DNA from 4 places in the Pantoea sp. At-9b genome. Region 3 is predicted to be linked to each of the others. Evidence: predicted binding sites of a transcription regulator. Region 3 holds the regulator's gene; each other region holds the start of a gene.
The links. Region 3 encodes LexA, which represses DNA repair genes until DNA is damaged. Its sites were predicted from a motif close to TNCTGTATGTACATACAGNA; they were not measured.
Positions count from the first base shown of each region.

Region 1: a site for LexA is predicted at 1,284-1,303, ahead of sulA (SOS-induced cell division inhibitor SulA). Genes of this name have one in related genera too.
Region 2: a site for LexA is predicted at 2,913-2,932, ahead of PAT9B_RS12025 (DinI-like family protein). Genes of this name have one in related genera too.
Region 4: a site for LexA is predicted at 1,801-1,820, ahead of PAT9B_RS08295 (metal-dependent hydrolase). Genes of this name have one in related genera too.

Region 1 is NC_014837.1:1,538,883-1,546,740, reverse strand. It holds gene yccS (YccS family putative transporter) at 1-481, shown strand, start outside; gene PAT9B_RS06970 (TfoX/Sxy family DNA transformation protein) at 501-1,100, opposite strand; gene sulA (SOS-induced cell division inhibitor SulA) at 1,324-1,815, shown strand; gene ompA (porin OmpA) at 2,166-3,236, shown strand; gene matP (macrodomain Ter protein MatP) at 3,305-3,772, opposite strand; partial or broken gene PAT9B_RS06950 (AAA family ATPase) at 3,826-5,684, shown strand; gene fabA (bifunctional 3-hydroxydecanoyl-ACP dehydratase/trans-2-decenoyl-ACP isomerase) at 5,751-6,269, shown strand; gene rmf (ribosome modulation factor) at 6,379-6,546, opposite strand; gene pqiC (membrane integrity-associated transporter subunit PqiC) at 6,824-7,390, opposite strand; gene pqiB (intermembrane transport protein PqiB) at 7,387-7,858, opposite strand, start outside.
Region 2 is NC_014837.1:2,591,081-2,598,938, reverse strand. It holds gene PAT9B_RS12040 (diguanylate phosphodiesterase) at 473-1,684, opposite strand; gene PAT9B_RS12035 (hypothetical protein) at 1,932-2,180, shown strand; gene PAT9B_RS12030 (hypothetical protein) at 2,352-2,618, shown strand; gene PAT9B_RS12025 (DinI-like family protein) at 2,637-2,876, opposite strand; gene iraP (anti-adapter protein IraP) at 3,014-3,307, shown strand; gene PAT9B_RS12015 (DUF6388 family protein) at 3,505-3,828, opposite strand; gene yedD (lipoprotein YedD) at 3,978-4,445, shown strand; gene fliT (flagella biosynthesis regulatory protein FliT) at 4,511-4,870, opposite strand; gene fliS (flagellar export chaperone FliS) at 4,870-5,277, opposite strand; gene fliD (flagellar filament capping protein FliD) at 5,288-6,724, opposite strand; gene PAT9B_RS11990 (FliC/FljB family flagellin) at 7,062-7,858, shown strand, end outside.
Region 3 is NC_014837.1:347,005-354,862, forward strand. It holds gene plsB (glycerol-3-phosphate 1-O-acyltransferase PlsB) at 1-2,274, opposite strand, end outside; gene PAT9B_RS01515 (diacylglycerol kinase) at 2,401-2,769, shown strand; gene lexA (transcriptional repressor LexA) at 2,875-3,489, shown strand; gene dinF (MATE family efflux transporter DinF) at 3,581-4,906, shown strand; gene PAT9B_RS01530 (CsbD family protein) at 5,071-5,283, shown strand; gene zur (zinc uptake transcriptional repressor Zur) at 5,353-5,874, opposite strand; gene PAT9B_RS01540 (conjugal transfer protein TraF) at 6,324-7,574, shown strand; gene dusA (tRNA dihydrouridine(20/20a) synthase DusA) at 7,673-7,858, shown strand, end outside.
Region 4 is NC_014837.1:1,810,500-1,818,357, reverse strand. It holds gene kduI (5-dehydro-4-deoxy-D-glucuronate isomerase) at 90-926, shown strand; gene kduD (2-dehydro-3-deoxy-D-gluconate 5-dehydrogenase KduD) at 944-1,705, shown strand; gene PAT9B_RS08295 (metal-dependent hydrolase) at 1,838-2,428, shown strand; gene PAT9B_RS08290 (L-cystine transporter) at 2,581-3,972, shown strand; gene PAT9B_RS08285 (DUF6515 family protein) at 4,202-4,573, shown strand; gene osmE (osmotically-inducible lipoprotein OsmE) at 4,628-4,963, opposite strand; gene PAT9B_RS08275 (TetR/AcrR family transcriptional regulator) at 5,157-5,741, shown strand; gene PAT9B_RS08270 (multidrug effflux MFS transporter) at 5,738-6,928, shown strand; gene nadE (ammonia-dependent NAD(+) synthetase) at 7,046-7,858, shown strand, end outside.

The DNA of each region.
Region 1 (7,858 bases), 1.2 Mb from region 3:
CTGCCGCTACCTTGATGCGATCATGGAGCAATATCATCAGGGGAAAGATAACCGTCTGGCTTATCGTGTTGCGCGTCGCGATGCGCACAACGCCGATGCCGAGCTGGCTTCGGTCGTATCCAACATGAGCAATGAAGCGCGTTATCAGCAAACGTTACGTGAAAATGCCTTCCGGTTGCTGTGTCTGAATCACTCTTTTCTCAGCTATATTTCAGCGCTGGGCGCTCATCGTGTCAGGTTAAATGACGCCACGCTGTTGAAGCTGCTGGATGATGCCGTGTGCTTTGTTGACGATGTTCTGCAAATTGAACGCGTCAGCGATGCGGAGGCCACGCAGATGCAGCAAGTGCTGCTGCACCGCCTGACAGCAATGACGGCCAGTGCCGAGACGCAAGCGCCACTGGTGTTACAACAGCTGGGATTGTTAATTGCTCTGATGCCTAAAATTGCGCGTCTACGCCGTACCCTCGCAACGGAGTAAAACCTGAAACGCTCTGCGGTTAGCGGAGCGTTTTCTGATACCACGCGCAAAGTTCGTCTCTCACCTCACGAGGCAACGCGGCTTCATGATGGCCGGAGATCGCCCCTTCTAATGCCAGTAGTGTTTTCAGCCCTATATTTTTATTAATGGCACGCAGTTTCAACCAGCTCTTCTTGGCACCTATTTCACACAAGTGTTTGACTGAGCGGATACCGACCTTGTGCAACATCATCTCCATGCGCAGGCTGAGATTAGGCAAATCCTTCAGCCGTAGCGAGACATAGCGCGTTTGTAGTTCTTCACGCGCCGCTCGTAACGCGCTCGCTGATAGCTGCATTAACTGTTCCGGTTTCTGCCAAAGATGCGTGTCAACTTTGTAATAACTGAGCGTTACCGGCATCCCACGTTTACTGTAAATCAGCGGCTCCATCGGGCATTGCGTCGCATAGTTCGTCACCGCTTCGCAGGCTCGCAAATAAAGCGCGTCGTCATTGATAAACGCAAAGACCACCTTCTCCACGGACAGGGTATAACCACCAAACTGCGTGCGAGATTCTATGTCGCCTAAGGCGGCTAAATGCGTTTTTGATTGTTCAACCATCGGGTGAGATTTTTTCATCCTGATACCTTCCTGAATTCCTTTTACCAGAACTGTCCTAATAAATACCTCATGTATTCATCAGGTTAGAAGATATTGAAAACGATCAGGCTGTTCAATGAATAAATGCATTTAAGGCGAAAATTTGTGCGATTTTGCGAGACGTTTTCAGAAATTGAGGTTGATCTTTGTCCAGGAACTCATTACTGTATATTCATACAGTTCATTACTGAGTGATTAAATTATGCGTACTCAATTCTCTGGCACCGCTGATCGTTCTCATCGTTTTGCGACTTCAGACGTAGCGCAGCCCTCTTTGGGCGGCATTACCGAATTACGCTACAGCGAACAACCTGGAATGATGCAGCTTCTGTTGCTGCCAGTACTGAAACAATTGAGCCTGCAATCACGCTGGCAGCTGTGGTTAACGCCTGCGCATAAGCTCAACCGTCACTGGATGCAGCAGTCGGGTTTGCCGCTGGATAAGAGCATGCATATCACTGAGTGCGAACGCTACAGCACAGTAGAAAGCATGGTGAAGGCGCTACGCACCGGGAACTATAGCGTTGTGCTGGCGTGGATACCTTATGAGCTAAATGATGATGAACGCCGCGAACTGAAACTGGCTGCCGCAGAAGGCGAAGCGCTGGGTCTGATTATGCGTCCTCAGGGACACGAGGGAGTTTTGAGCAGACAATCTTCAGCGTCAAAAATTCCCTCAGATTTGTTTCATTAAGTAAAATTAGGATTTTTCTCACACTGTTTTTTGCGGAAGTTGACGCTAAGCCACTGATTCTTGTCCTGCCAGCTTAGACAATGGCTTAGCCGATTTTTTCATTTCTGATCACGAAGATTATCCCGTGTCAATTGTTAAAATGTGTGTATAAATCCCTGTTTTTTTATCGACTGGCGTCACATCATACTTGTAACTTTCCAATCTCGTTGTAGACTTTACCTCGCCAGGGTGCTCAATAACCTCCGTTTTTTTCGGTAGAGTCATAAGCGAGCGTTTTGACCCGGCGAAGGATTAAACCCAGAGCAAACTATTTTTGCTCATTGCCTATTTGGATGATAACGAGGCGCAAAATGAAAAAGACAGCTATCGCAATTGCAGTGGCACTGGCTGGCTTCGCTACCGTAGCGCAGGCCGCTCCTAAAGATGACACCTGGTATACCGGTGCTAAACTGGGCTGGTCTCAGTATCACGATACTGGTTACTACGGTAACGGTTATGAGAACAACAACGGTCCGACTCACGAAAGCCAGCTGGGCGCAGGTGCCTTCCTGGGCTACCAAGCTAACCCGTACCTGGGCTTCGAGCTGGGCTACGACTGGCTGGGCCGTATGCCGAACAAAGGCAGCGAAATCAACGGCGCATTCAAAGCACAAGGCGTTCAGCTGGCTGCTAAACTGAGCTACCCGATCACTGACGATCTGGACGTGTACACGCGTCTGGGTGGCATGGTATGGCGTGCTGACTCAACTCAGAACAACAACGGCGTTCGCATCAGCGACCACGACACCGGCGTTTCTCCGCTGGCTGCTGTTGGTGTTGAATACGCACTGACCAAAAACTGGGCAACTCGTCTGGACTATCAGTGGGTTAACAACATCGGCGACGCTGGTACCGTTGGCGCACGCCCTGACAACAGCATGCTGAGCGTCGGTGTTTCTTACCGTTTCGGTCAGGATGAAGCTGCTGCACCAGTTGTTGCTGCTCCGACCCCGGCTCCGGCTCCGGTTGTTGAAACCAAGCGTTTCACCCTGAAGTCTGACGTTCTGTTCAACTTCAACAAAGCAACCCTGAAACCGGAAGGTCAGCAGGCTCTGGATCAGCTGTACAGCCAGCTGAGCTCACTGGACCCGAAAGACGGTTCAGTCGTAGTACTGGGCTTCACCGACCGTATCGGTTCAGAGCAGTACAACCAGAAACTGTCTGAGAAACGCGCTCAGTCTGTTGTCGACTACCTGGTATCTAAAGGTATCCCGGCTAACAAGATCTCTGCACGTGGCATGGGCAAATCTAACCCGGTTACTGGCAACACCTGTGACAGCGTGAAAGGCCGCAATGCCCTGATCGACTGCCTGGCGCCGGACCGTCGCGTTGAAATCGACGTGAAAGGTATCAAAGACGTGGTAACTCAGCCGCAGGCTTAAGTTTCTCGCGTAATAAAAACCCCGCTTCGGCGGGGTTTTTTTATAGCTGGATGACAGCAGAAAGAAGATTACTCGTTCCCGGTGTCACCTTTACCCAGAATAGCCTGGAGATCTTGTTTCAACGTCGACATCTGGCTGGCGTACTTCTCTTTACGTTCCGCATCTTCAATCAACTGCACAATAGTTTCAGAAAGCGTACTGCTACGACGCTGCGCCAGGCCCGCCAGGCGTTGCCACACCAGATACTCCAAATCGATCGATTTCTTCCGGGTATGCTGATGCTCCGCATTAAAGTGGCGCTTACGACGAGCACGGATGGTCTGCTTAAGACGATTATCCAAATCAGGATGAATATGCTGGGCAATCCAATCGTTGACGTCGACAGGGCTGTTCTCCATCGTCAGCAGCGTATCCACCGCAGCCTGTGCAGCACTCAGCTCCAGATGACGGGTGATCAGTTCACCTTCCCGATGTTTTTTCACCAGGTATTTCCACTTCCATCCACTTTCAAGATTTTCGAGCTGCTGGTATTTCATCGGAATCTCATCGTGATCACGTAACAAACTAAGAATAACAGCTTTTTTCCTGGATGCAGCAAGGAAAAACATGTTGCGGCCATCACAATTCGGGCCGGAACTCCGCAGTGCTTAACCCGGTTGATTCCTGTATAATCGCGCTTTTCCCGAATTCGACGAATGGAATATTTTGACCAGCTCTCAACTTACGTGGCAAGCCCTGCAGCCGGATAGCACCCGCTACCAATCCATTTTCTCCAACGTCTCACTGGAAGATAGCGATAGTCTAGCCGCGGTCCAGCCGCGTCTGCTGAATGCCCTGGCGCATTTACATCATCAACAACAAGGTTTCCCGCTGCTGTTGTTACGCAGTCAGGAAAACAGCGACTACCTCGCCTGGGTTGCCTCTGCCGCGCAGCGTTTTCAGCCTGATGAAGAATCCCTGTTCGGCGGTGATTATCTGGTCATGGGTGACAATGTCAGCTTGTTGCCACCCGCGGAAAATCGCCCCTTTACCAGCCAGGGCGGTGTGCACTATGCCGACTGGATTGAATTTGAGCAGCTGTTCGGCTGCGTCCGTCAGTTTAAAGACCGCGTCCAGCTAGAGCCAGGTTTAGTCCACCGCGCCAACGGCGGCACCCTGATCCTCAGCGTCAACACACTTCTGGCACAACCGCTGATGTGGTTACGACTGAAAAAATGTGTTGAACAGGGTCAGTTTGAGTGGCATTCCCAGAATGAGCGCCAGCCATTACCGGTTGCGATTCCGCCGTTGCCGTTACAGCTGCGCCTGATTCTGTGCGGCGAACGTGATGCATTGGCCGATTTTCAGACTTTGGACACGGAAGCGCATGAAATGGCGCTTTACAGTGAGTTTGAAGAGAGTCTGCAGTTGGTGGATGAAGACGATATGACGTCCTGGTGCCAATGGACGCTCACCCAAGCCGAGCTGGCTGGTTTGCCGGCCCCGGAAGCGGACTTCTGGCCTTTGTTGATCAATGAAGCCGTGCGTAATACCGGCGATCAGGACACTTTACCGCTTTGCCCACGCTGGTTACGCCGCCAGATGCAGGAAGCCGCGCTGCACGGCGATGTCCTCAATGCTGAAGCGTTGAAGGATGCGCTGGAAGCCCGCCAGTGGCGCGAAAGTTTCCTCGCCGATCGTATGCGTGATGAAATTCTGCTCAACCAGATCATGATTGAGACAGAAGGGGAAGTCGTCGGTCAGATCAACGGTCTGTCAGTGATTGAGTTTCCGGGCCATCCCCGTCCGTGGGGCGAACCGTCCCGTATCACCTGCGTGGTGCATCCGGGTGACGGTGAATTTACCGACGTCGAACGTAAAGCAGAGCTGGGCGGCAATATCCATGCTAAAGGCATGATGATCATGCAGGCCTACCTGATTGCCGAGCTGGAGCTGGAGCAGCAGCTCCCCTTCTCCGCTTCACTGGTGTTTGAACAATCCTACTCTGAAGTCGATGGAGACAGCGCATCTCTGGCTGAGCTTTGTGCGCTGATCAGTGCACTGGCGAATCAGCCGCTCAATCAGCAAATCGCCGTCACCGGTTCGGTGGACCAGTTTGGCAATGTCCAGCCCGTCGGTGGCCTCAATGAAAAAATTGAAGGCTTCTTCAGCATCTGCAACGAACGCGGCCTTACCGGCCAGCAGGGCGTTATTTTGCCTGCCAGTAATGTGCGTCATCTGAGTCTGAATGCCGCTGTGGTTGAAGCGGTACAGCAGGGTCAGTTCCATATCTGGGCGATTGAAAGTGTCGATGAAGCATTACCCTTACTGACCGGTGTGGCGTGGCAAAGTGAAAGCGGGGATTCCCTGCTGAGCACCATTCAGGAACGTATCGCGCAGCTGAACCAGCAAGAAACACGTCAGCGTCCATGGCCCTTACGTTGGCTTAACTGGTTCAACCACAGCTGATAGCATTGCCCAGCGTACAACTGTTCGCTAATATTCGGGCTTCACTAAATAAGGCTTATTGAGAACATGGTAGATAAACGCGAATCCTATAGCAAAGAAGACCTGGTTGCCTCAGGTCGCGGAGAACTGTTTGGCGAAAACGGACCGCCGCTTCCATCAGGCAATATGTTGATGATGGACCGCGTGGTCAAAATGACCGAAGACGGCGGTAAATATGACAAGGGCTTTGTCGAAGCCGAACTGGATATCCGCCCTGACCTGTGGTTCTTTGATTGCCACTTCATCGGCGATCCGGTGATGCCAGGTTGTCTCGGTCTGGATGCCATGTGGCAGCTGGTTGGTTTCTATCTGGGTTGGTTAGGTGCAGAAGGTAAAGGCCGCGCTTTGGGTGTCGGCGAAGTGAAGTTCACCGGTCAGGTGCTGCCAACAGCGAAGAAAGTGTCTTATAAAATTCACTTCAAACGTGTCATCAACCGCAAACTGGTGATGGGCGTGGCTGATGGCGAAGTGTTTGTCGACGGTAACCTGATTTACTCTGCGACTGATCTGAAAGTGGGTCTGTTTAAAGACACCACCGCTTTCTGATTCCCCTGTCCCCTGAAAGATTCGGGTCATCTCCAATCGTTGAAGGGTACAAATGACAACCTCCGCATTACGCGGAGGTTTGTTCCTTAACGATAGACATCCGGCTGTGCTAAGCCACCGCCGACCTGTCCTCCATGGCTTGTCGCCAACCTCCCAACCAGTGAGACCGTGCGTCGATCATTTGATACGGGCAAATCTCTTTTGAGCGTCCCGTAATACCGGCCTGATAGCCTCGTGAATGTGCTCGTTCCAGGCGGTCTCGTTTCTGTCTCTTCATACCTCGTTTCCCTCATTTCAGGTCTGGTGGAATCTGGTGGAAAGATAGAGTGGTGGAATAATGTTCAACCACTCTAACGTTCTAACGCCATGCGCCGAAAAGATCAATGCGCAAATTTCACGCCAATGTCATAAATATGACCTGAAACCGACATCACAGAATGAGGTAAATTTTCGGAAAAATCGCTTATCTGGCTGATTAGCCAATAAAAAAGTCCCTGATATTTTTGCCACTCGTTAATGACAAATCAAGGACTTAGCTAAGCTTCGAACAATTCTTAATTTAGCGCGATCGCATTATTCGCTATTTGTTGGGCGACTTGCTGCCAACCCAGCGCCAGCGTGCGCACCAGGGCATCATAGCCATCTTCCGTCTGCGGCAGCGTCAGATTAAAGCCATGTTTGATTAGGCGTCCTTCATGTTGCAACACCCATTCACCGCTCACAACGGCTTTTCCATCAAAGCGCCCCTGGAAACCGGTCACGTTAACGCTCAACGTATCATGCGTGTCACCCAGCGGCGAACCAGACACCAGACGGCCTGGCAGCGCGCGGCTAAGATTATTCACCAGCGTTTGCTGCAATTGTTGGTCGAGTGGACTGGCCCACAGATTATTAGCGGCGATGACGTATTTCACGTCGCTGGTCTGATACACCAAACCATTCCCCGCCAGATAATCTGGCACGCTGATCTGCTGCACCCAAAGCATCGGCTGCTGGCTACTGGCCTCGCTGCTGACAGGTGCCACAGCGGCACCCGCAGGCAGTTGGTAGTAAGTGGTTTCAACGGTGCTGCTGCAACCCGCCAGCAGCAGCAGCGCCCCAATCATCAGCCCTTTTTTCACTGTTTCGCCCTCTTTGGCTGTGGGTCCTGGCCCGGTTTGGCTTCAAACACCAGCGCGTTACTTTTGCTGTTCAACGTTTTCAACACCGGCTGCAATTCACGCAGCGTCTTATCCAGTTGCTGCATATCCCCCACCAGCTTGTTGTAGGCTGGCGAGCCCGGTTGCAGCCCTTTCATGCTGCGGTTCAGCTCACGTAACGTCTGTTGCATATCGGCCGGCAGCGTCTTCATCGCCGGGCTGGCGGTGATCTGATTCAGGTTGTTCAACGTTTTCTGCAACTGTTGCAGGGTTTTCTGGCTCTCTTTCAGCGTACCGGTCGCTTCATTAATCATCGGATTAAGCGGCAGGTTGTTGATCTTATCGAGCGCTGCCAACAGTTTCTGCTGGATCTGGCTCAGCCCCCCGCTGACGGTTGGAATCACTTCAATACCGGCAACTTTGTTGGGTCCCTGATAAGCCGGAACATTG
Region 2 (7,858 bases), 2.1 Mb from region 3:
GTGATAATCACCCGTTGGGAGGTCGATTTCGGACGAAATCCTAACACAAGGAGGGTTAATTATTTACGATTGTGTCGGTTTGTGACCGCTGATGGCAGGATACTGGGTTGAGTGAAGGATCAATGGGGGGATAAAGTGGCGCTATCCTACTCTTTCTGCACGATTGTCAGGATGAAACCTGGACGATCTTGCATGCAGTGCACAGCATCGTCGCGGCGCGATTTAGCAGGCTGCCAGGGAGTGAGTTTTAAGGGAATGCGATCAACGATCTGGGAGAAGAAGTTTATGCCCCACCCGGCGCTTATCTCCGGCACTCATAATGGCTTAGCTCTTGAAGGGGCAAAGGGATTATCTCAGATTTATCCGAAAAGTATAGGGCCGTGCGGGCTCTTTTGCTGGTTATCGTGAGGCGAATCACACCCCTTTTTTGGCGGTGCTAGTTCATAACCCCCGATTACGCAAGTTTTCGGCATTAACGTATCTCCGGCCATGCCACCGCCGGGATGCCATTCAGCTGTGGCCGCGCAAACAAAAAGCCCTGAAACTTACTGATTCCCGCCGCTTCCAGCCACATCCACTCTTCAGGCTGCTCAACACCTTCGGCAATCACGGAGATTTCTAACGAGGCACAACATTTAATCATGGCATGCACAATCGCCTGTTTCGGGCCGCTTTTATGGACATCTTTGATGATACTTCGGTCGATTTTGATCTTGTCTGGCTGGAATTTTGCCAGCAGCGACAGGCCCGCAAATCCGGCACCAAAATCATCCAGTGCCACACTGATGCCTGCCGCCTTTAACTGCTTAATCGCGGCGGTAAATTCGTCAGCGCGTGATATCGCTTCGTCCTCGGTGACTTCTACCACTATCTGCTCCGGGATCAGACCATTGGCGTGAATTTCCGTCAGCAGATAATCCACGGCATTTGGCACCATCACCAGCGACATGGGTAACAGGTTAATCGACAGCGTCAGTTTTGGGATATTGAATTGCCGGGCCAGTTTAAATGCCTGGCTTTTACATTTGAGATCAACTTCATAAACTTGCTTGCGGCTGTAGGGGGCAAAAAACTTTTGTGGTGAACCTCCGTCGGCACTGCGAATCAGTGCTTCCAGTGCCAGCACTTCACGGGAGAAAGGGTCAATAATCGGCTGAAAGGCAAAATGGCACTGTGTAGTGGCGTCTTCAGGGACGTCGATAAGCAAAATTTCCTGCGCATCGGCGATAAATTCCCAGCTGTTGGCCGGTGGGATCTCGAAATAGTTTTCTTTTTCGCGCGCTTCGACAAAGGTACGCAGAAAACGTAATGCCCGATCGTCAAAAGTGAGTTGATATTTTGACGTTCCTTTGTTCAGCACTGCCTGAAGCACGGTGGCTTTATCATGTTCGCGTAAATCAATCAGTTCCATGCCGGAATTGCCGAAACGGCGCGCGGGCGCATGGTCGTGCAGCAACTCCACGAGATTTTGATGGCGGGCGTCTTTACAGATCCGGCCATAGATAGACTGGACCGCCTCAGCGGGTCCCTCCAGCAATTGAAAAAAATGCAGTCCGTCAAATAACAAAATGCCCGTCACATCCAATAATTCATTATTTCTATTGGCTTTTTCAACCATGTCTTGCAGTTTTTTCACCGGAACATGGTCGCAGAGATGGCTGCGATAAAGGATGGTTGAGAGCATGGCAGGTTCCAGAACATTATTTTTGTGAGGTCTACATTAACAGAGCGTTCGGGGAAAATGTCGCAGACAGCGATTATTTATATTGAGAAGCGTCTGAAAGCGCTCGGCAGGATAAAAAGCGTTGTTCTGCCTGCGTCAAATCGGATTCTTTCTCCATCAGGCTGCCCGGGCGTTGACGATAAAAATATTAGATTGAAACGACAAATAAAAAGAGTAGTGTGATCTTCGTTAACCAGAGGTGAGCACAATGTTGCGTGATTATTTGAAGATTGATGATAGCGACCGCTTAGTCGAACAGAGCATCCAAAGGCTCAACAATCGCGGTCAGGAAGATATTACCGAGTGGCGTATTATCGGGGAGAATGGCGAGCATAAAGGGCAAGTCTCCCTGTTCGATAAACTCTGTGTCCAGCGTTCCTGGAATGTCAGCTACCGCATTACGCAAACCGATGTGAACGGAAGGGTTGTCGTCGATCACTTGACCGACGTGTTGTAATTTTTGCCGTAGTTTTTGTGTCACTTGACCCGCCGCTGTGCGGGTTTTTTGCCTCGCTACTCTGCACCACACGCAGTTCCGATTATTCCTAATGCGGCTTCGCTATATTCAACTACCTTTAATGACTGTGACGTTATTTAAATTGGTCATTTTCAATAAAAGGAAAATAGCATGAGTGATTCAGAAGCGATTAAAACCAAAACTGACTACTTGCGTGATGTGACTTCACAGCTCAAAGAGATGCGTCATTATGCCCAGAGCAACACCGAAACCCTGTCCAGTCACTGGCTGGCTTTTGATGCCGGTGAGTATAAGGATAAAGCGTATGCCGCACGATTCGATACACTCATTAATAAACAGGGGAAACTGCTGGATGATATTGATCAGGCGATTCAGGATTTAGAAATCGCCGTCAATCATAGCGAGCAGGAGAGCTAAGGCACCCGTGCGGGTGGTTTAGTCCGCCACCAGCCACATATCGGCTTCATCGAACATCTCTTCGATGATACGTGCCAGTGTGGCTTTATCGTTTTTACTCATATCGGTCTCAATGGCGTTCCGTTCCATCGGCTTGACCCGTACCTCAAGTTCCGGAAACACCCGCTGCACGCGTTTTTCCAGTTCCTGCAAGATCATTTCGCGCGCACCGGGTAATCCTGCGACGTTGCGCTTGTCGTAAATCAGCTCCACAAACATTCAGGGCATTCCATTTAATCAATCAGAGCGTCATATTACTGTAAATAAAAACAGTATCAAGCGGCAGGAAGGAGGAAAGGCGATAATTTTATCGGGCTGCATCTCATAACCATACTTTTTATGCCAGGAGGGAAAGCATGCGACAGTTGGTCATCGATATTTTGCTCAAGATGGCAAAAATGGATGTGGAAGCGAAAGAGCTGACGGCACAGGTTGAAGCACAGTCGCTGTTGATTGCCGCGTTATTGATTCAGGCAAAACAGGATAATTCGCTGACCATTAGCGAAACGGTCCAGGATGCGATTGTCACCGCGTCTCGTTCGTCTGAAGCGTTTTTGCAGTCAGATGTGGATCTGTTATTGACCCATATTAATCGCCTGTTGGCGGTGGCGCGTTATGTCGAAGTGAAGGCGATTGAGCGGGAAGAGTAAGGGAAAAAATAAGACCTCTGGAGGTGGAAATCCAGCAACACCTCCAGAGGCGGTGCAAAAGCACCATTCGTTCAAGGACAATCTACGACCGAAGTCGTAGTGTTAACTTATACAAGTTTTACTAACTTGTACAACTTTATCCTGATCATTTTGAGTGGTACGAGCTGTGAAATCGCAGCCAGTCTAAACTGAAGCGCTTACAGTTCGTTCTTAATACAGAACTCTTCCCATGTCATACCTAACGCGGCAGCGTGGGTTTTCAGGTAGGTTTCGATGGCTTCAGCGGCCACCGCTTTGTCCGGTTCGGCGAGCTGAATAGAGAACAGCATGCCATCAAGGTTCTTCTGACGTAAGAACGCGGCATAGATACGTTCTGCATGCCACTGGCGCAGTGCATCTAATGTCATGCCCGCCTGCTGCGCATCATTGTCGGACAATTCATCCAGCGCCGCCTGGAAATCAGGATGGGCGGCAAAAAACATTTCACGTGCCTGGGCGTAATACTGTTCTGGCGTTTTCATTCGGGGTTCCTGCTGGTTAACTCGGCGCGTAGTGTAGCGCGGGCGGGCTTGGTTGTCAGGAATCCCGGCAGATCCGACGCAGATACCTTGCGTAACTCAGTGGAAAAATTATAACGTAGCCGCCATTGAAGCGAGTGTAGGGACCGAAGATGAAAAAGTGGATGGTACTGGCAGCGTTGGCGCTGTCGGGGTGTGCGCAGATCAACAATTATGAAGCGGCGGTGAAGACCCCGGCACCAGCGGAATTGCAGGGTTATTGGCAAACCGTTGGCCCGCAGCGCAAGCTGATTAGCGATCAGGCAATGGGCAGTCTGATCATCGGTGCGCAGGGCGATACCCTGGATTGTCGCCAGTGGCAGCGCGTGATTGCCAAGCCAGGTAAGCTGACACGTCTGGATGACCAGTGGGTGAATGTGACGCGTCTGGTGCGCGTCATGCCGCTCAGGTTAAACAATGGTGAGCTGCGCTATGATGGCTTGCGGATGCGGAAGGTCGATCGCCCAACGGTTGAATGTCAGCAGGCATTAAAAGAAGTGGCTGCACGACCTGATGAAGCGGTGATTCAAAATATTGAGCCAGAGATTTTGCGCCCGACACAGCTTTCAGCGCAGAACTAAGCAGGTTGTACAAAAAAAGAGCGGCAGGAAAAGATGTTTTCGCTGCCGCTCCGCGAGGGTATTACTCAGACGGTTTGACGCGGTACTAAGACACTGCCTTGTTTACCATACGCGCTCATCATGGATTTTTGCCGTGATGATTGTCCAACCAGTTGCGCCAGTTCATCCAGACGTGCCTGTAACAGGCGTTTGACTTCACTCTCATTGTCGAGGATATGGCGTAATACCGGGCGCAGTTGTTCCTGAGTTTGCAGCGAAGGCGCGGTGTCCTGCGTTGATCGCGCCAACTGTTGCACCGCACTAACGTATTCCATCTCCTTGGTGATCAATTCATCCCATTCGCCGTCTGCGGCAAGGCGCAGCATTCCCTGGCTGAGATCGAGTAACTGCTGGTAAATGGCAATCAGATGCGGTGCGATAGTCATTAAACGGCGTCCTGAAGGTGTTGAGGTTGAGCGACTTCTTTCCAGGCATCAGCGATATTACGTAGCAGCCCTTCAACTTCTTCGATGGCTTCTACGTCATTACGCAGATTGGCCTGTAACAGACGGCGAACCATATAGGCATACAGCCCTAGCAGGTTTTCGGTGAGTTCATCACCACTGCCTTCTGCCAGACCCTGTTTGAGTCCGTTTTCGATAATATTGATCGCTTTAGAGAGCGACAGACCTTTGCCCTCAATATTCCCATCCTGCAAAAACAGGCGGGCGCGAACCAGTGCGCTGAGCGCACCGTCAAACAGCATCACCACCAGTTGCTTCTGGCTGGCGCTCATGACGGCGCTTTCAACGCCGATTTTGGCATAGGCTTGAGTGCCATTTGCGCTATACATGAATCACTCCTTATGAGGATGAGCTACTTGTGCTGCTGGTGCTGCTGGACGACGTATCGAACTGCTGCGACAGGTAGCTACTGGTGCTATTCAGTGAACTCATCAGTACGTCCAGGGCAGTAAACTGGGTTTTGTAACGCGCAATCAGGTTATCAATACGCGTACTCATGTCGTTGTACTGATCGGTCAGGTCATTCAGGGTCTTACTGACACCATCGGTGGCCGCCTGCACGATACCGGTACTGGATAGCCAGCTGGTCAGGTTGGTCGCGATGGTGGTGGTAATGCCGGTGGTGGTACCGTCGCCGACGATCATCTCTTTCACGCCATCCGGGTCGCTGGTCAGGGCGCTCTCGAGGGTATCGGAGTCCAGTTCCAACTGGCCGGATGTCGGGTCAGTGGTAATACCGATCTGCGCCAGCGTTTTATAGGTTGAGCTGCTCTGCGCATTGGTCAGCATGCTTTTTAGCTGCGTCTGAATAGTACGCAGGGTGCTGTCACCGAGCAGCGCGCCGTTGCTGGAGTCCTGTGAATCTGAACCGACATCTACCGCGGTATATTTGGTCAGGGTGTCGAACTGCGTCAGCAGGGTGTTATAGGCATCAACCCAGTTCTCAATCGCGCTTTGCGCTTTCGACGAGTCTTTGGTGATGCTTAATGTCGCATTACCCGTGGTGGTGTCATTAAGTTTGAGCGTAATGCCTTCCAGCGCATCACTGATGGTGTTGCTGCTGTTCTCAATCTCAACGTTGTTCACCGTCAGTTTGGCGTTCTGTGCTGCGACGCTTTCGGTCATGGCGTTGCTGCTGGCACTGGCGTCATAACCGACAATGCCCTGCAACGTATCATCGCCGGTCACACTGATGCTGCTAACGGCATTATCGCTGCCGGTTTCAGTCGACGTCAGTGACAAACGGTAGCTGCTATCACCGGTTTTAATAATGGTGGCGGTAACACCAGCATCAGCGCTGTTGATCGCATCGCGCATGCCGGTCAGCGAGGTCTGATCGCTGGTCAGCGTAATGTCTTTGCTGGTGCCATCCACCAGCGTAATGGTCATGGTACGGCTACTGGCAGAGCTGTCGCCCAGCGCCGTGCTGTTGCTGGTTTGGGTGGCAGACGTCAGCGTCTGTGCCTGCGCCAGCTGTGACACGCTAATGGTGTAGTTTCCGGCTACTGTGCTACCAGATGTCGTGGCGCTAAAGGCACTGGAGCTGCTGGTGGCAGACGTCGCAGTGAAAAGATCGGCGTCATTCAATGCGGTATTCGCGGTCTGGAAAGTGGTCAATGCGCTTTTCAACGTACCGTAAGCGCTCAGCTTGGCGGTATAAGCCGTCTGCTGAGTAGAGATAGGATCTAATGACGCTTTTTCGGCGGTTTCCAGACTGTCCAGAATGCTACTTAAATCGAGGCCTGAACCGACACCCAGGGTAGAAATACTTGCCATGTTGTTTCCTTTTTATGTCGACACGGAGAGTGAATACCGGGGTTATCGGCGTTGGATGGGGAAAGTTTAAAATTATTTACCTGCGAGTAATAAAGCGAATAGCGCATATAGAGAAAGGTATTTCTGGCGCTAGAAAAGTGATCATTCAGCACTAAAGAAGTGCAACACCTGGGCGATAAAGTTAAGCGTGACAGGCTGAAGTGAAAAATTTTCGCCTGGTACTAAAAAAAATCTAAAGGTTGTTTAAGGGCAGACGATAACAACTTTGACGGCGCTGAAGCCGGCGGGTTGAAGCCCACACCTTAACCGAAAGACTTGATTAACAGGAATATTTATCATGGCCCAAGTCATTAATACCAACAGCCTCTCGCTGATCACTCAGAACAACATCAACAAGAACCAGTCTGCTCTGTCTACTTCTATTGAGCGTCTGTCTTCTGGTCTTCGTATTAACAGCGCTAAAGATGACGCAGCGGGCCAGGCGATTGCTAACCGCTTCACTTCTAACATCAACGGCCTGACTCAGGCAGCGCGTAACGCCAACGACGGTATCTCTGCTGCGCAGACGACTGAAGGCGCACTGTCTGAAATCAACAACAACTTACAGCGTATCCGTGAACTGACCGTACAGGCACAGAACGGTACCAACTCTGATTCCGACCTGTCTTCAATCCAGGACGAAATCAAATCACGTCTGGATGAAATCGACCGTGTGTCTGACCAGACCACTTTCAACGGCGTGAACGTGCTGTCTAAAAATGGCTCAATGAGCATTCAGGTTGGTTCTAACGATGGCGAAACCATCGACATCAACCTGGAGCAGATCGACTCTTCAACTCTGGGTCTGAGCGGCTTCTCTGTTTCTAAAAACTCTCTGGATGTGACCGACGCGGTGACTCAGGTTGCCGATACTGGCGGCGTGATGACTGATGTTGACATGTCAGACGTAGCAACCAAACTGGGCGTGAGCAGCGGTACTCTGTCTCTGCACCAGATCTCTGGCACCAACGAATATGTGGTTCAGTCTGGCAGCGATTACTACTCTGTATCTGTTGATAACAGCGGTTCAGATGCCGGTAAAGTTGAACTGAACACCACCGACGTTTCTTACGGTGACGAAGCTAACGGTATCGC
Region 3 (7,858 bases):
GGAGAACACGGCTTTATCAAAGAACTCAGGGGCGTTGATACCGTGCAACACCGACAGACGCTGTGCCAGCGTGCGGCTCTCTTTTTCCAGCGTGCCACGGTTGATGGTGGGCTTGGCACTGAGAATCGAGAAGGTGATCGCAAAACGCTGCAACGTTTCGCGGATACCCGCTGCCAGTAACTGTAGTGTGCGATAGCGTGCGGTGGTCATTTGCACCTGACCATCCTGTTGCGTGATCAGACCCTGGCGTGCCATTTCGTTGCACAGCGATTGAATCAACTCAGGCAACTCGTTACTGCTCCAGCGCAGGAACAGTTCACTTTTCAGCATCGGATAGACCAGGGCGACCTGGCGCAACAATTCCGCTTCACTGATTTCACGGTGTTGCTGCACGATCGCGGCAATCAATGACGGCATCACCAACATATGTTGAATGTTGTTGCGATAGTAGGTCATCAACACTGCCTGCTCACGTGGCAGAATGATGATGTCACCGATATTGTCCTGCTCGGTCTCAAACTTATTCATGCCCATTGCGTGATCCAGCAGGGCTTCTGCGCTGAGATCCGGCACCGTGGCTTCCGGTGAATAGGGCACATTGCGCAACAGTTGGGTGTAGCACTCCAGTTGCTCAATAAGCTGCTCGCGCGTCAGTGAACGTTGACGAGAAGCCAGCAGTGCAGTGACGCACAGGTTCATGGCGTTGGCGGCCCCTGCATCGTTAATTCGCACCATCAGGCGGTTAGCGATGTCATTCACGGCAGGTGTCATCCATGCCTGGCGCTGGGGTTCGATTGGATCGATCGCTTCACGCCATTCTGGCACGTGTTTGTTCAGGTAGTTCACCAGCGGCAGGGGTTCACCGAAGTTCACATAACCCTGACCAAGATTGCGCAGCTTACGCAGGCCGCGCACCATCTGCATGAAGCCTTCTTTCTCTTTCGCCGCGCCGCGCAGTTCTTTGGCGTAGGTGCCGACTTCCATCACATGTTCATAGCCAATATAAATCGGCACGAAGGTGATTGGACGGCTGCTACCTCGCAGCAGTGCCTGTAACGTCATCGACAGTGTGCCGGTTTTCGGGTCCAGCAAACGACCGGTACGTGAGCGGCCACCTTCTACAAAGTATTCAACCGAATAGCCGCGATTAAACAACTCGCCCAGATATTCGCGGAAAACGGTGGAGTAGAGCTTGTTGCCCTTAAACGTGCGGCGAATAAAGAACGCCCCAAGGCGACGGAAAATCGGCCCGGCTGGCCAGAAGTTCAGGTTGATACCCGCAGCGATATGCGGCGGCACCAGCCCCTGGTGGTAGAGCACATAAGAGAGCAGCAGGTAATCCATGTGGCTGCGATGGCAGGGGACATAAACAATCTCATGCCCATCCTGCGCCAGCTGGCGCACACGCTCGCCGCCATTCACGTTGATCCCTTGATAGAGGCGACTCCACATCCAACCCATTACACGGTCGGTGACGCGAATCGCTTCATAGGAGAAATCAGCAGCAATCTCTTCCATCAATTCGACGGCGTTCTGCTGGGCCTTCTCGTGCGAGATCTTTTTGCTGCGCGCCTCATCTTCGACAGCTTTTTCAATCGCTTTGGATTGCAACAGCTTATTGAACAGATCCTGGCGGGCTGGCAAGCGCGGGCCGATTGCCGCCAGACGCTGGCGGGCAAAGTGAATGCGTGCCACGCGTGCCAGTTTCTGAGCTATCGACTTATCTGTGCCATGTTCGGTCGCCATCTGACGCAGTGAAACCGTCGGCGAGAAGCGCACAAAGCTGTCGCGACCATGCCAGAGAATAGCGAAGAATTTCTGTACGCCGTTGAGAATGCGCAGGTGAGGGGTGGATTCCCCCTGCACTTCACGACCCGGCGCACGGCCGAACATCACTGACACCGGCAGCATTTGTACATCCAGTTCTGGATTGCTGCGATGCAGATCAAGGTAGTCGTGAAATAACTTCACGGATTCCAGACTCGGCACGAAATACGGGAACACGCGCGGTCCATCATGGATAAACACGTGACGCGGCAGTAAAGTGCCGTCAATTTCCAGCGGTGCGAGTGGATCGGGCAGATCGTGTTTCAGACACTGCGAACGCAGCGTGAGGAGATCGGCCTTGGAATCATAAGGCAGCACATACAGGATCGGCCGCGTCGGATCCAGCCCATGTTCGGAGACGGGATCGGCGGGAATGGCCTTACTCTTTACCAAAATGGAGAGTGGTAAATTCAATAATTTATAATAAAGTTTACGCCAACCTGACATAGACAACTTCAAGCCTCTTGTTAGCAAAGCGCGGCAAGCATACCAGAAAGTGCCGCGAAGATCTGTGGCTGCACTATCTCCGGCTGCCCAGACATTGACGTCAAAACGAGTAAAGGGTTCAACGACATGGCAAATAACGTCACCGGTATTCTCAGGATAATAAAAGCCGCCGGTTATTCCTGGCAGGGATTGCGCGCCGCCTGGACGCATGAGGCAGCGTTTCGCCAGGAGGCCGTTGCCGCGTTAGTGGCAATTATAGTGGCGTGCTGGCTGGATGTTGATGCCATTTCCCGCGTACTGATGATTGGTTCCGTAGTGCTGGTTGTCATTGTGGAAATCCTGAACAGCGCCATCGAAGCGGTGGTCGACCGCATCGGCCAGGAACGTCATCCTCTGGCGGGCCGGGCGAAAGATATGGGTTCCGCTGCCGTATTGCTGGCTATCTTACTGGCGCTGTTTGTCTGGATCGCGCTGATTTGGTCACATTTGCGATAAGGATTCCGGATTCATCAACTCGCTGATTTTTCCCTCAGTTTTGGTTTTCATTTCGCCAATACCTGTATATACTCACAGCGACTGTATAAACAACCAGGGGGCGGGATGAAAGCATTAACCAGCAGGCAGCAACAGGTCTATGATCTGATTCGCGACCATATTAACCAGACGGGCATGCCGCCAACGCGTGCGGAAATTGCTGCGCAGCTGGGCTTCCGCTCACCGAATGCGGCAGAAGAACACCTGAAGGCGCTGGCACGTAAAGGGGTGATTGAAATCGTCTCCGGTGCTTCACGTGGCATTCGCTTATTGATGGAAGAAGAAGCCAGCGAAGGGCTGCCGTTGATTGGCCGTGTCGCGGCGGGCGAACCTTTACTGGCGCAGGAACACATTGAAGCGCACTACCAGGTCGATGCCAATCTGTTCAAACCTACCGCTGATTTCCTGCTGCGTGTTAGCGGCATGTCGATGAAAGATATCGGTATTATGGATGGCGACCTGCTGGCCGTACATAAAACGCAGGAAGTGCGTAACGGCCAGGTGGTGGTGGCACGTATTGATGATGAAGTGACGGTGAAGCGTTGGAAAAAGCAGGGCGCGATTGTGCAACTGCTGCCGGAAAACAGTGACTTCCAGCCGATTGTTGTCGATACCCGCGAGCAGTCCCTGACAGTAGAAGGGCTGGCGGTCGGCATTGTGCGCAACGGCGAGTGGCTCTGATACCTTGATTCCCCCCGCTACGGCAGCCTTTCTGCGCTGCCGTGGTTTAATTTTCTGACAAGACTGTTGTGCAGCAAACCGGGATGGGCTGATGCAGCTGTTTTCCTCCTCTGATAAAGCACTCTGGCGGCTTGCGCTGCCGATGATTCTTTCCAATATCACCGTTCCGCTGCTCGGCGTGGTTGATACCGCCGTTATTGGTCATCTTGATAGCCCCATTTATCTCGGTGGGGTGGCGGTGGGGACGACTGCGACCAGCTTCATCTTTATGTTGCTGCTGTTTCTGCGCATGAGCACGACCGGGTTGACCGCCCAGGCTTTTGGCGCGGGCGATAAAACGGCCCTGGCACGGGCGCTCACCCAACCGCTATTAATCGCCTTGGTGGCCGGGGTGCTGTTTATTTTGCTGCGCACACCAGTCAGCAATCTGGCCGCTGCGCTGATGGGGGGCAGCCTCGCGATTCAGCAGCAGGCGCAACTTTTTATCCAGATTCGCTGGCTCAGCGCCCCCGCCACGCTGGCAAATCTGGTGATTCTCGGTTGGTTGCTGGGCGTGCAGTATGCGCGTGCGCCTGTGCTGCTGCTGGTGGTAGGGAATCTGGTCAATATTCTGTTGGATCTGCTCTTTGTGCTGGGCCTGCACTGGGGAGTGGCGGGCGCGGCAGCGGCGACGGCACTGGCAGAATACGCCACCCTGGCCGTCGGATTATGGATGGTGGCCCGGGTATTGAAGCTGCGCGGTATTGATTTCTCTACGCTGAAGCAGAGCTGGCGCGGTGATGCTGCTCGCTTGTTTCGCCTCAACCGCGACATTATGTTGCGTTCTTTTCTGCTCCAAATCTGCTTTGCATCACTGACGATACTTGGGGCGCGCATCGGCCCGGATGTGGTGGCGGTCAATGCCGTGCTGTTGATGTTCCTGACCTTTACCGCTTACGCACTGGATGGTTTTGCGTATGCCGTAGAAGCCTGTTCTGGCGAGGCGGTCGGCGCGAAAGATCGCAGCCGATTATTGCTGATCTGGCATGCCGCCTGCCGTCAGGCGGGGTTGGTGGCACTGGTATTTGCGGCGATTTATGCGTTATTTGGCGTACATATCGTGGCGCTGCTGACTTCACTGGAAGAACTACGGCAAGTGGCCGATCGCTACCTGATGTGGCAGGTAGTGATGCCGTTAGTGGGCGTGTGGTGCTATCTGTTGGATGGCATGTTTATCGGTGCGACGCGCGGTCGGGAAATGCGTAACAGTATGGCACTGGCGGCACTGGGTTATGGCCTGTCGTTACTGACGCTCCCCTGGTTAGGTAATCATGGCTTATGGCTGGCGGTGACGGTGTTTCTGGCCATGCGCGGGCTGACGCTGTGGTGGATTTGGCATCGCCATTGGCGTGCTGATAGCTGGTTTGCGGCACATTAACGATAACCCTTTGGATACAGAATAATCCGTAAGTGTGCTAACCCTTCTGCATTGTCTACTATAATTATCCTTATCATCGCAAATAAGTAGCGCGTTATGTTGGTTTTACCCGCTGGATATTGGGTATTCCACTACCACCACTCTGCATGACATGGAGAAAGGTTATGAACAAAGACGAAGTGAGCGGAAACTGGAAACAATTCAAAGGGAAAATGAAAGAAAAATGGGGCAAGCTGACGGATGACGATATGACGGTCATTGAAGGTAAACGCGATCAGCTTGTGGGTAAAATTCAGGAACGCTACGGCTACGCAAAAGATCAGGCCGAGCGAGAAGTTAAAGACTGGGAAAGTCACAACAAGGATTATCGCTGGTAACGGACCCGTTTAAGGACGATGCTCCTGCCCTCCGATCGTGATGATCGGGCTGGCACAAGGATGTGCCATCTATCCTTTTTTACCGCGCTTCTTACTTTCTACCTGATGATCGTGATCGCAGCTTTCGTGATGCGTACAGGCTTCCACTTCAACACAATTCTCACACAACCCATGTGCTTCAATCACGCTGTGACGCAAGGCAAAACCAGCCTGCTCGGCGAGGCCCGCAATGATCTTTTCCACGCCATGCGCATGCTTTTCACTGACCGCCGCACAACGATCACACACCAGCATCACTGAAGTATGTGCCGGTTCGTCGAAATGATGGCAAACCACGTAGCTATTATTGGATTCCACACGGTGGATAAATCCCTGCTCCAGCAGGAAATCCAGGGCACGATAAATTGTCGGCGGCTTTGCCTGGGGTTCACTGACACGCAACTGATCCAGCAAATCATAGGCGCTGATCGATCCATTCTGTTCGGCCATCAGGCGCAGTACTTCGGCGCGTTGTGAGGTCAGACGCACGCCGCGTTGCAGGCATAACGTTTCTGCCTGGGTGAGCAGTTGGTCGGGCGACAGATTTGACATAAGCGTTCTCCAGGTGGCGAGTGATGTTATTTTATCACACAAATTTTTACGCTGCTGTGATTGCTTTTTCTTCTTAACATGATCAGTAAAATTACCTTTTTTCATCAGGTTAGCCGCGTCATAAGTCTCCTTCTTTTCTTCGCCTGTCATCGTCGTTTCTTGTTGCTACGGCATCATTAAATTGGCTAATCGGTTTTTGCTTTGCAACTCACCGACTTAGCGTCTAAGGTTCAAAAGGGCTTAAGTAATATCTGGCCTTAATTTAAGTACCGTTTATTTTTTTGCATAAATACACGACAGATTGCTGCATCAGTAGTCAATTCTGCGAATAGCAGTGCTATTTCCTTTCATTTCACAGCAATAAATCGTTAGCCCAGGTTCACAATAAGGGGCTGGTAAATTGTTACGTCGCTGACGTGGTCACGACATTTAAAGGTGATGGCAGGCACATGGTGAAGACATTATTCAGACGCAAAAAAATTGCTTATATTGTTGTTTTGAATGCCGTATTTCTTTCCTCTTCGGCCCTGGCAGCAGGCACATGGTACGACGCTCGTAATGATGCAATGGGGGGAACGGGGGTCGCTTCTTCCACCTGGAGTTCTGCGGTACTGGCAAACCCGGCCTTAATGACCAAAGCAAAACCTGATGATGACGTGAGTATCATTTTCCCCTCAGCCGGGATTCAGGTAACAGATAAAGATAAATTGATTAATCGTGTTGATGATATTACCGACACGGTTGACCGTTATCAGAACGTAATCGATAACTTAACCTTCCAGGATTACCTCAACGGCTATCCACAACTGAAAGCCGCTGCGGGTGATATGGCGAGTCAGCTTCGCGATCTGCGTGGCAACAAAGCGGACGGTTCGGCAGGTGTTGCGCTGGCTGTTACGGTGCCCAATGAAACGCTGCCCTTCGCTTTTGTCACCAAAGCTTATGGCACGGCACATATCCGCGCTAACGTGTCACAAAGCGATATCGATTATCTGCAAGGCGTTGCCGATGGCACGGTTATTCCGGTGCCGGGTGATGAGGATAAACTGACGTCCAGTGCCAACGGTCTGGCGGCGTTAGTGACCGATTACGGTATCGCCATGGCACACCAGTTCAGTATTGCCGGACATCCGGTCTCTGTAGGTATTACGCCGAAACTGCAAAAAACCTGGCTATATAACTACACCGCCAGTGTGTATAACTACGACAAAAGCGATATCAACAACAGCCGCTATCGCAGCTCAGATACCGGTTTTAACGTCGATGCCGGTATCGCCACGGACTTCGCCGATAACTGGACGTTCGGCCTGACCGGGCAAAACCTGATTTCACGTGATATTGAGACCAAAGAAGTGAATGGCTACCGTGATACGTACCAAATCCGCCCACTGGTTACCACCGGTCTGGCCTGGAACTATGGTGCCTTCACGCTGACAGGTGATGTCGATTTGACGCAAACGAAGCGCTTTAAATCGGAAGACAGCAGTCAATACGTTGGGGTTGGTGGTGAATATCGGGTGCTGGACTGGCTGCAATTACGTGCCGGTTATCGTGCAGATATGAAGTCAAATGACGCCAATGTGTTCACCGCTGGTTTTGGTTTGTCACCGTTTAACAATACCGTTCACCTTGATCTGGCCGGTTCGGTTGGCGACGACAATACCTGGGGTGCGATGTTGCAGCTCGGCTTTAACTTCTGATCAATCCTCTTCATCCCGACGGGCGGCTGTGTCGCCCGTCAATCCTGTGTTATCATTGCGCAGAATCTCATCACTTAACCCCGGATTTACTGCGTTTCATGACCGATACCTTCTCTTCGCAACGTTTTTCCATTGCCCCGATGCTCGACTGGACCGATCGTCACTGTCGCTATTTTCACCGTCAACTAAGCGGTGACACGCTGCTTTACACCGAAATGGTCACCACCGGTGCGATTATTCATGGCAAGGGTGATTATCTGGCCTTTAGTGAAGATGAACATCCG
Region 4 (7,858 bases), 1.5 Mb from region 3:
TCATTTTTATTGAATTCATATCCCATCCTGCCTAAGATGCCAACAGACCCGCATCGGGACCTATTCCTTCTGATATCCAGAGGCCTGAGATGGACTTACGTCAAAGTATTCACAGCGAGCACGCCAAAACCCTCGACACCGCCGCCCTGCGGCGCGAATTTTTGATTGAGAACATATTTACCCCGGATGATTACACCCTGACCTACAGCCATATCGACCGCATTATTATTGGCGGCGTGATGCCGGTGGCACAGCCCGTGACCATCGGCAGCGAAGTGGGTAAGCAACTGGGGGTGAGCTATTTTCTCGAACGCCGTGAGTTGGGGGTGATTAACATCGGCGGTCCGGGGCTGATTGAGGTGGATGGCAAGACCTGGGAAATTGGTCATCAGGAAGCCTTGTATGTCGGCCAGGGGGCGCAACAGGTGATTTTTCGCAGCAGCGACGCCAGCCATCCGGCGAAGTTTTATTACAACAGCGCCCCGGCGCATACCCACTACCCGGACAAGAAAATCACCCTTGAGGATGCAGTCAAAGCCACACTGGGTGATGCCGCCACCTCTAACCGCCGCACCATCAACAAATTTATCGTGCCGGATGTGTTGCCGACCTGCCAGCTGACCATGGGCCTGACGCGCCTTGACGATGGCAACTTGTGGAACACCATGCCCTGTCATACCCATGAACGCCGTATGGAAGTCTATTTTTATTTTGATATGGCCGAGGACAGTGCGGTGTTTCATATGATGGGCCAGCCGCAGGAGACCCGACATCTGTTGGTGCATAACGAACAGGCGGTGATTTCACCCAGTTGGTCGATCCATGCCGGTGTCGGTACCCAACGCTATACCTTTATCTGGGGCATGGTGGGGGAAAATCAGGTGTTTGATGACATGGACCACGTCAGCGTCAGCGCACTGCGCTAGTGCACAAGGGGAAGATAATGATTCTGAATGCTTTTAATCTGGAAGGAAAAATCGCCCTGGTCACCGGTTGCAATACCGGGCTGGGTCAAGGGATGGCGCTCGGGCTGGCGCAGGCTGGTTGCGATATTATTGGCGTCAATCGCGCGGGTCCGGATGATACCGCCGCAAAAGTTGCCGCGCTGGGGCGCCGTTTCTGGCCGATTCAGGCCGATCTCGCGCATCCATCCATCGTGCCACAGGTGGTGGAACAGGCGGTGGCACTGGCAGGACGTATCGACATTCTGGTCAATAACGCAGGCATTATTCGCCGCGAAGATGCGCTGAACTTTAGCGAAAAAGACTGGGACGATGTCATGAATATCAATAGCAAGAGTCTGTTTTTCCTTTCGCAACAGGTGGCGCGGCAATTTATCGCCCAGGGGAATGGTGGCAAGATCATTAACATCGCATCCATGCTTTCTTTCCAGGGGGGGATCCGTGTGCCCTCGTATACCGCCTCGAAAAGCGCGGTCATGGGGCTGACGCGATTGATGGCTAATGAATGGGCGAAGCACGGTATCAATGTTAATGCCATTGCCCCCGGTTACATGGCGACGAATAACACGCAACAAATCCGCGATGATGAATCACGCAGTGAAGAGATCCTTGGCCGGATTCCAGCCGGACGCTGGGGCGATCCGAACGATATGATGGGACCCGTGGTGTTCCTCGCCTCTGGTGCGTCGGATTACGTCCACGGCTACACGCTGGCAGTCGATGGCGGTTGGCTGGCGCGCTAAGCTCCTCTTTTCCCGCGTCATTCTGGCGCGGGCATCGTCTTAAATTCACGCCTGGTTACAGCGTCACATATTCTCATTTACTGGATAAATCCCTATACTGGATGCATCGACAGTTTGCAGCCAGGTTCTATCATGACGGCCGAAGGCCACATCATTTTCGCCATTGCCAGTGCTATTTTTGCCAAGCGCGCGGAGCTAACGCCGGTAATGGCCAGTGCCGACTGGTGGCATCTGGTGCCCGCTGCGCTGCTGACCTGCCTGCTGCCGGATATTGATCATCCCAAATCAGTGTTGGGACAACGCTTAAAGTGGCTTTCCCAGCCCATCGCCCGAGCCTTTGGCCATCGGGGGTTTACCCACAGCCTGCTGGCGGTCGCGGTGAGCCTATGGCTGTTTCAGATTAATGTTCCCGCCAGTTGGCCGATCCCCGCCGATGTGTTGCAGGGCATGACCCTGGGTTATCTCAGCCATATTGTCGCCGACATGCTGACACCGGCGGGTGTGCCGCTGCTGTGGCCCTGCCGCTGGCGCTTTCGTTTGCCGTTGCTCAATAGCCAGAAAGGCAACCAACTCGAACGCGCGCTTTGCCTGGCACTGGTGGGTTACGCGTTGTGGTTTCCACCCGGGCTGCCGTCTTTTGGTGCAAACGGCTGGCCCGAGCAACTGTTCAACACGCTACAAAATGGCGTAGGTAGAGTATTAAACAGCCAAAGCGAGCGATAATCAGACAACTTTCAGTATAAAGTTATAATCAATTCCATTTGGATATAAGCCTGCCCATTTATGAACTGTTAACATGCCCGGATTCCTCTCAGGAATCACACTGTATTCCGCGCCTGAACATGCAGAGGCGCGGCAAATCTCTGGAGTAGAGCATGGATTTTCCCCTGATTATTAATCTCGTGGTGTTCGCCGCGCTGCTGGTGTTGCTGGCACGCATCGGCAACGAGCGCTGGAGTCTGTCGAAACGCGTCTTGACGGGCCTGGTGATCGGCGTGTTGTTTGGTCTGGCGCTGCAAACCATTTACGGTGAGAACAGCCCGGTGGTGAAAGCCTCAATTGGCTGGTTTAACATTGTCGGCAACGGTTATGTGCAACTGTTGCAGATGATCGTGATGCCGCTGGTTTTCGCCTCCATCCTCAGCGCCGTAGCCCGTCTGCACAATGCGTCTTCGCTGGGTAAAATTAGCGTTTTGACCATTGGCGTATTGCTGTTTACCACGGCGATATCAGCACTGGTGGGTGTGATGGTGACCGGCCTGTTTGGGTTAACCGCCGATGGCCTGGTGCAAGGTGCGCAAGAAACCGCACGTCTCAACGCTATTCAGAGCAACTACATTGGCAAAGTGGCTGATTTGACAGTGCCACAGCTGTTGCTTTCCTTTATCCCTAAAAACCCGTTTGCCGATCTGACCGGGGCTAACCCGACGTCGATCATTAGCGTGGTGATCTTTGCCGCGTTTCTCGGCGTGGCCGCGTTGCAGTTGCTGAAAGATGACAAAGCAAAAGGCGAACGCGTGCTGGTGGCGATTGACACCCTGCAATCCTGGGTCATGAAACTGGTGCGTTTGATCATGAAGCTGACCCCTTACGGTGTGTTGGCATTGATGACCAAAGTGGTGGCGGGATCAAACCTTCAGGACATTATCAAGCTGGGTGGTTTTGTCGTGGCCTCCTATCTCGGCCTGGCAATCATGTTTGGGGTGCACGCCCTGCTGCTCTCGTTCAACGGTATCAACCCAATGCGTTTCTTCCGCAAAGTGTGGCCGGTGATTACCTTTGCCTTTACCAGCCGTTCCAGCGCCGCCAGTATCCCGTTGAACGTGGAAACCCAGACGCGTCGCCTCGGTGTACCGGAATCGATCGCCAGCTTCTCCGCTTCATTTGGTGCCACCATTGGTCAGAATGGCTGTGCCGGCCTGTATCCGACCATGCTGGCGGTAATGGTTGCCCCGACGGTCGGCATCAACCCGTTTGATCCACTGTGGATTGCGACGTTGGTAGGGATTGTAACGCTCAGCTCCGCCGGTGTGGCCGGTGTTGGCGGCGGTGCCACCTTTGCCGCCTTGATCGTGCTGCCCGCCATGGGCCTGCCGGTGACGCTGGTGGCGCTGCTGATCTCCATCGAACCGCTGATCGACATGGGCCGCACCGCACTCAACGTCAATGGCGCGATGACCGCAGGTTCTCTGACCAGCCGCTGGCTCGGTCTGACCGACAAGAAAGTGTTGGAAAGCGACGACCACGCCGAACTGGCGCATCGTTAACACATGCCCCTCCCGTAGCGGCACGATTTATCGTGCGGGATTCTGGTAACGGAAAACTGCGCGATAAATCGCGCCGCTACATCTCCTCCCTCCTCAATCTCTGACAATCATGGCGCTACCGTCAGGAAAGTGTTAAGCATGGTAAATAGAGGAAAAATCAGCCACTTTCCGCTTGTGTTTTGTCGTTGAAAAGCCAATCCTGCTACCAGTCATAGCAGGAGAACTACCGATGAAAAAAGTTATCGCCTCCGTGCTGGCGTTAACCTTATTAACACCAGCCATCGCCCTTGCCCACCCAGGCCCGTGGGGACCCGGTCCTGGTCCGGGACCACATTGGGGTGGACCCGGTCCATTACGTTTCTTACCCGATGCCGCAACTGCGGTGTTGATTGGCGGCCTGACCTATTACCTGCTGAACGGCAGCTACTACCAGCGTCAGGGTGATACCTACGTGGTGGTGCAACCGCCGCAATCCGTACCGGTCGAAGGCATGCGTGTGCTCGACTTTAACGGCAAACGTTATTACGTGCAGGATGGTCATTACTATCAGCGCGATATCAACGGCAGTTATAACGAAGTACCACGCCCCTACGGTTTATAAGCCACCAATAAAAACGGCCCGTCACTGACGGGCCGTTTGCTATTCTGCTGCCGCTTACTGTGTCGCCTGCGGGTCAGTATCGTACTCTTTACAGCTCTGGAAGCCGTAGTTCATCACGTGACCGGTATCGTTGTAGCTGACAAAGTAAGTCTGAAGCTTGCCATCACGCTCGCCCAGCACATAAGTCTGGCAGGTGCCGCGCGCATGTACCATGGTGATCTCAGTAGAAGGTGCTCCGGCAATCTGACGCACCTGATCACGGGTCATCCCTTTTTTCACATCCTTCACCACAGGTTTGGTTACGAAGCTCTCGGCACGATCATAAGCCGTACAACCAGAGAGCGCTGCCAGCGTTAAAGCCGCAGCGATACATCCCAGCACTTTATTCATCTTGTTGTTCCTCATTACTGTGTCCATGTAACGCTAAGCCTGGAACATAAATCCAGATTAATCAATTTTATGGCTGCATATTCGGTTTGTTCTGAAGCGTCAGGATTGCGTAAAAGTGCCTGTGTTCCCGCGTCTGGCTCCGTATAATCGCCTAATGAGAATAAGCACTCTCAAAACTATTTTCAGGGCGGTTATGAGCAGACAACGCGAGAACAAAGATGAGCGCCACCGTCAGCGCCAGGATGAAATCATCCGCGCGGCACGTGACTGCTTTCGTCGGGAGGGCTTTCATGCCGCCAGCATGGCACGACTGGCTTGCGCCGCCAGTCTCAGCGTGGGGCAAATCTACCGTTATTTCCCCAGCAAGGACGCCATCATTGAAGAGATGGTGAAACGGATTGTCGATGCCCGTGTCGCCGCAATGCGCGATCGGGTCGATAGCGATCAGATCGCCACCACCCTCGCCTGGCGCGAAAGCCTGAACATGGAAGATGAATTATTGATGTTGGATGTCGCCGCCGAAGCGGGCCGTAACCCACGCGTTGCGGCGATGCTGGAAGCGGCAGATGCACGTATGTTTAGCCATGCCCGCCAGAAAGTCCGGGCCAGCCATCCCGAGCTGAGCGACGAACAGGTGAACGCCTGCGTCGAAGTCCTGGCGGTGTTATTTGATGGCACCGCCCTGCGCCGCCTGACGCCACAGAAAGCGTCAGCGGCTACCCTGCAACACCTTTATCAGAACCTGATTTCACACCTAATAAAGACAGAGGATAAATGACACCTGCACCTTCTAACCGCCTGGTTTATGCCATCACGCTTGGCCTGCTCGCTGCACTTGGGCCGCTTTGTATCGATCTCTACCTGCCCGCCCTGCCAGAACTGGCGCAGGATCTGCACACCGAAACCGCCACTGCACAGTTAAGCCTCACGGCAACGCTGATCGGTCTCGGTGCGGGTCAGTTGCTGTTTGGCCCGCTGAGCGACAAATTTGGCCGCCTGCGTCCTTTACGGGTTTCGCTGCTGTTGCTGTTTGTCGCCTCAATCGGTTGTGCCTGGGCACAAGACATCAATCAACTGCTGGTGGCGCGTCTGTTTGAAGGTCTGGCTGGCGGCGGTGGCGCAGTGCTCTCACGTGCGGTGGCGCGTGATATGTACAGCGGTTATGAACTGACGCGCTTTTTTGCCTTGCTGATGCTGGTCAACGGCCTGGCACCCATCGCGGCTCCTGTACTGGGTGGCTTTATGCTCACCGTGCTGAACTGGCGTGGCATTTTTATGGTGTTGGGGGCGGTAGCCATTTTGCTGATCCTGCTCACGCGCTGGAAACTCCATGAAACGCTGCCCGAAGCAAAACGCAATCGTGGCTCCATATTCTCCGCCTGGGCCGCGCTGGGCGAGGTCTTTACCCATCGTGCCTTTATGGGATTCTGTTTAACGCAGGGCTTTATGATGGCGGGGATGCTGGCTTACATCGGCGCATCACCGTTTGTCCTGCAACAGATCTACGGTCTGTCGCCACAGGTCTTCAGCTTCTGCTTTGCCGCTAACGGTTTCGGTCTGATTATTGCTTCACAGACCAGCGCCCGTCTGTGCCGACGTTGGGGTGAGTATCGGGTATTGCAAGGCGGCCTGTTGCTGGCCTTTGTCGCCTCCGCCTGTCTGCTGATAGCGGGTACGGTCGGTGCATCGCTGCCGGTGATTCTGCTGGCACTGTTCTTCACCATCGCCAGCAATGGCGTTATCGCCACTACCGCTTCTTCGTTGGCGATGCAGAGCCAGGGCCACCGCGCAGGCAGCGCCTCGGCAGTCATTGGCGTGACCATGTTCACCCTCGGAGCCATCAGCGTGCCGCTAACCGGCATAGGCGGCACCTCGGTGCTGAGCATGACCGGCACCATTTTTGGCTGTTTTATGTTGGCGATTGTGATGTTTCTCCTACTGACTAAGAAGCCGAAAAGCGCCTGATTTGCCAGCAAATAACCCGAACAACAAGCCATACGGCTTGTTGTTTTGGGCCAGCCGCGTTAGCTTTAGCAAATGATTCGCATTGTGCCGTCCGGCAACTGACTTGAGGAGAGGTTCATGTCACTGCAGCAGGAAATCATTGAAGCCCTTGGTGTTAAACCCGTCATCGATCCCCAGCAAGAAGTTCGCGTCAGCGTTGATTTTTTGAAGTCGTACCTGAAAACCAATCCCGGGATCAAGACCCTGGTGCTGGGGATCAGCGGCGGCCAGGATTCCACGCTGACGGGCATTTTGTCGCAAACCGCCATCCGTGAATTGCGCGAAGAGACCGGTGATAACGACTACACCTTTATTGCTGTGCGTCTGCCTTATGGCGTGCAGGCCGATGAGCAGGATTGTCAGGATGCGCTGGCCTTTATCCAGCCGGATCGATCGCTGGTGGTCAACATCAAAGAAGCGGTGCTGGCGAGTGAACGCGCGCTGCAGGATGCCGGGATCACCCTGTCCGACTATATTCGCGGCAACGAGAAAGCGCGCGAGCGTATGAAAGCCCAGTACAGCATCGCCGGGATGACCAAAGGGGTGGTGGTGGGGACTGACCATGCAGCCGAAGCGGTCACCGGGTTCTTCACCAAATATGGCGATGGCGGCAGTGATATCAACCCGATCTTCCGCCTCAATAAAGGTCAGGGTAAACAACTGCTGAAACTGCTGGGTTGCCCGGAACATCTCTATCTGAAGCACCCGACGGCTGACCTCGAAGATGATCGCCCGGGATTGCAGGATGAAGTGGCCCTTGGTGTTACCTATCAGCTGATTGATGCCTATCTGGAAGGCAAAACCATTGATGCGGCGGCCGCCAAAATCATTGAAGGCTGGTATCTGAAAACCGAACACAAACGTCGTCCGCCGATTACCGTGTTCGACGAT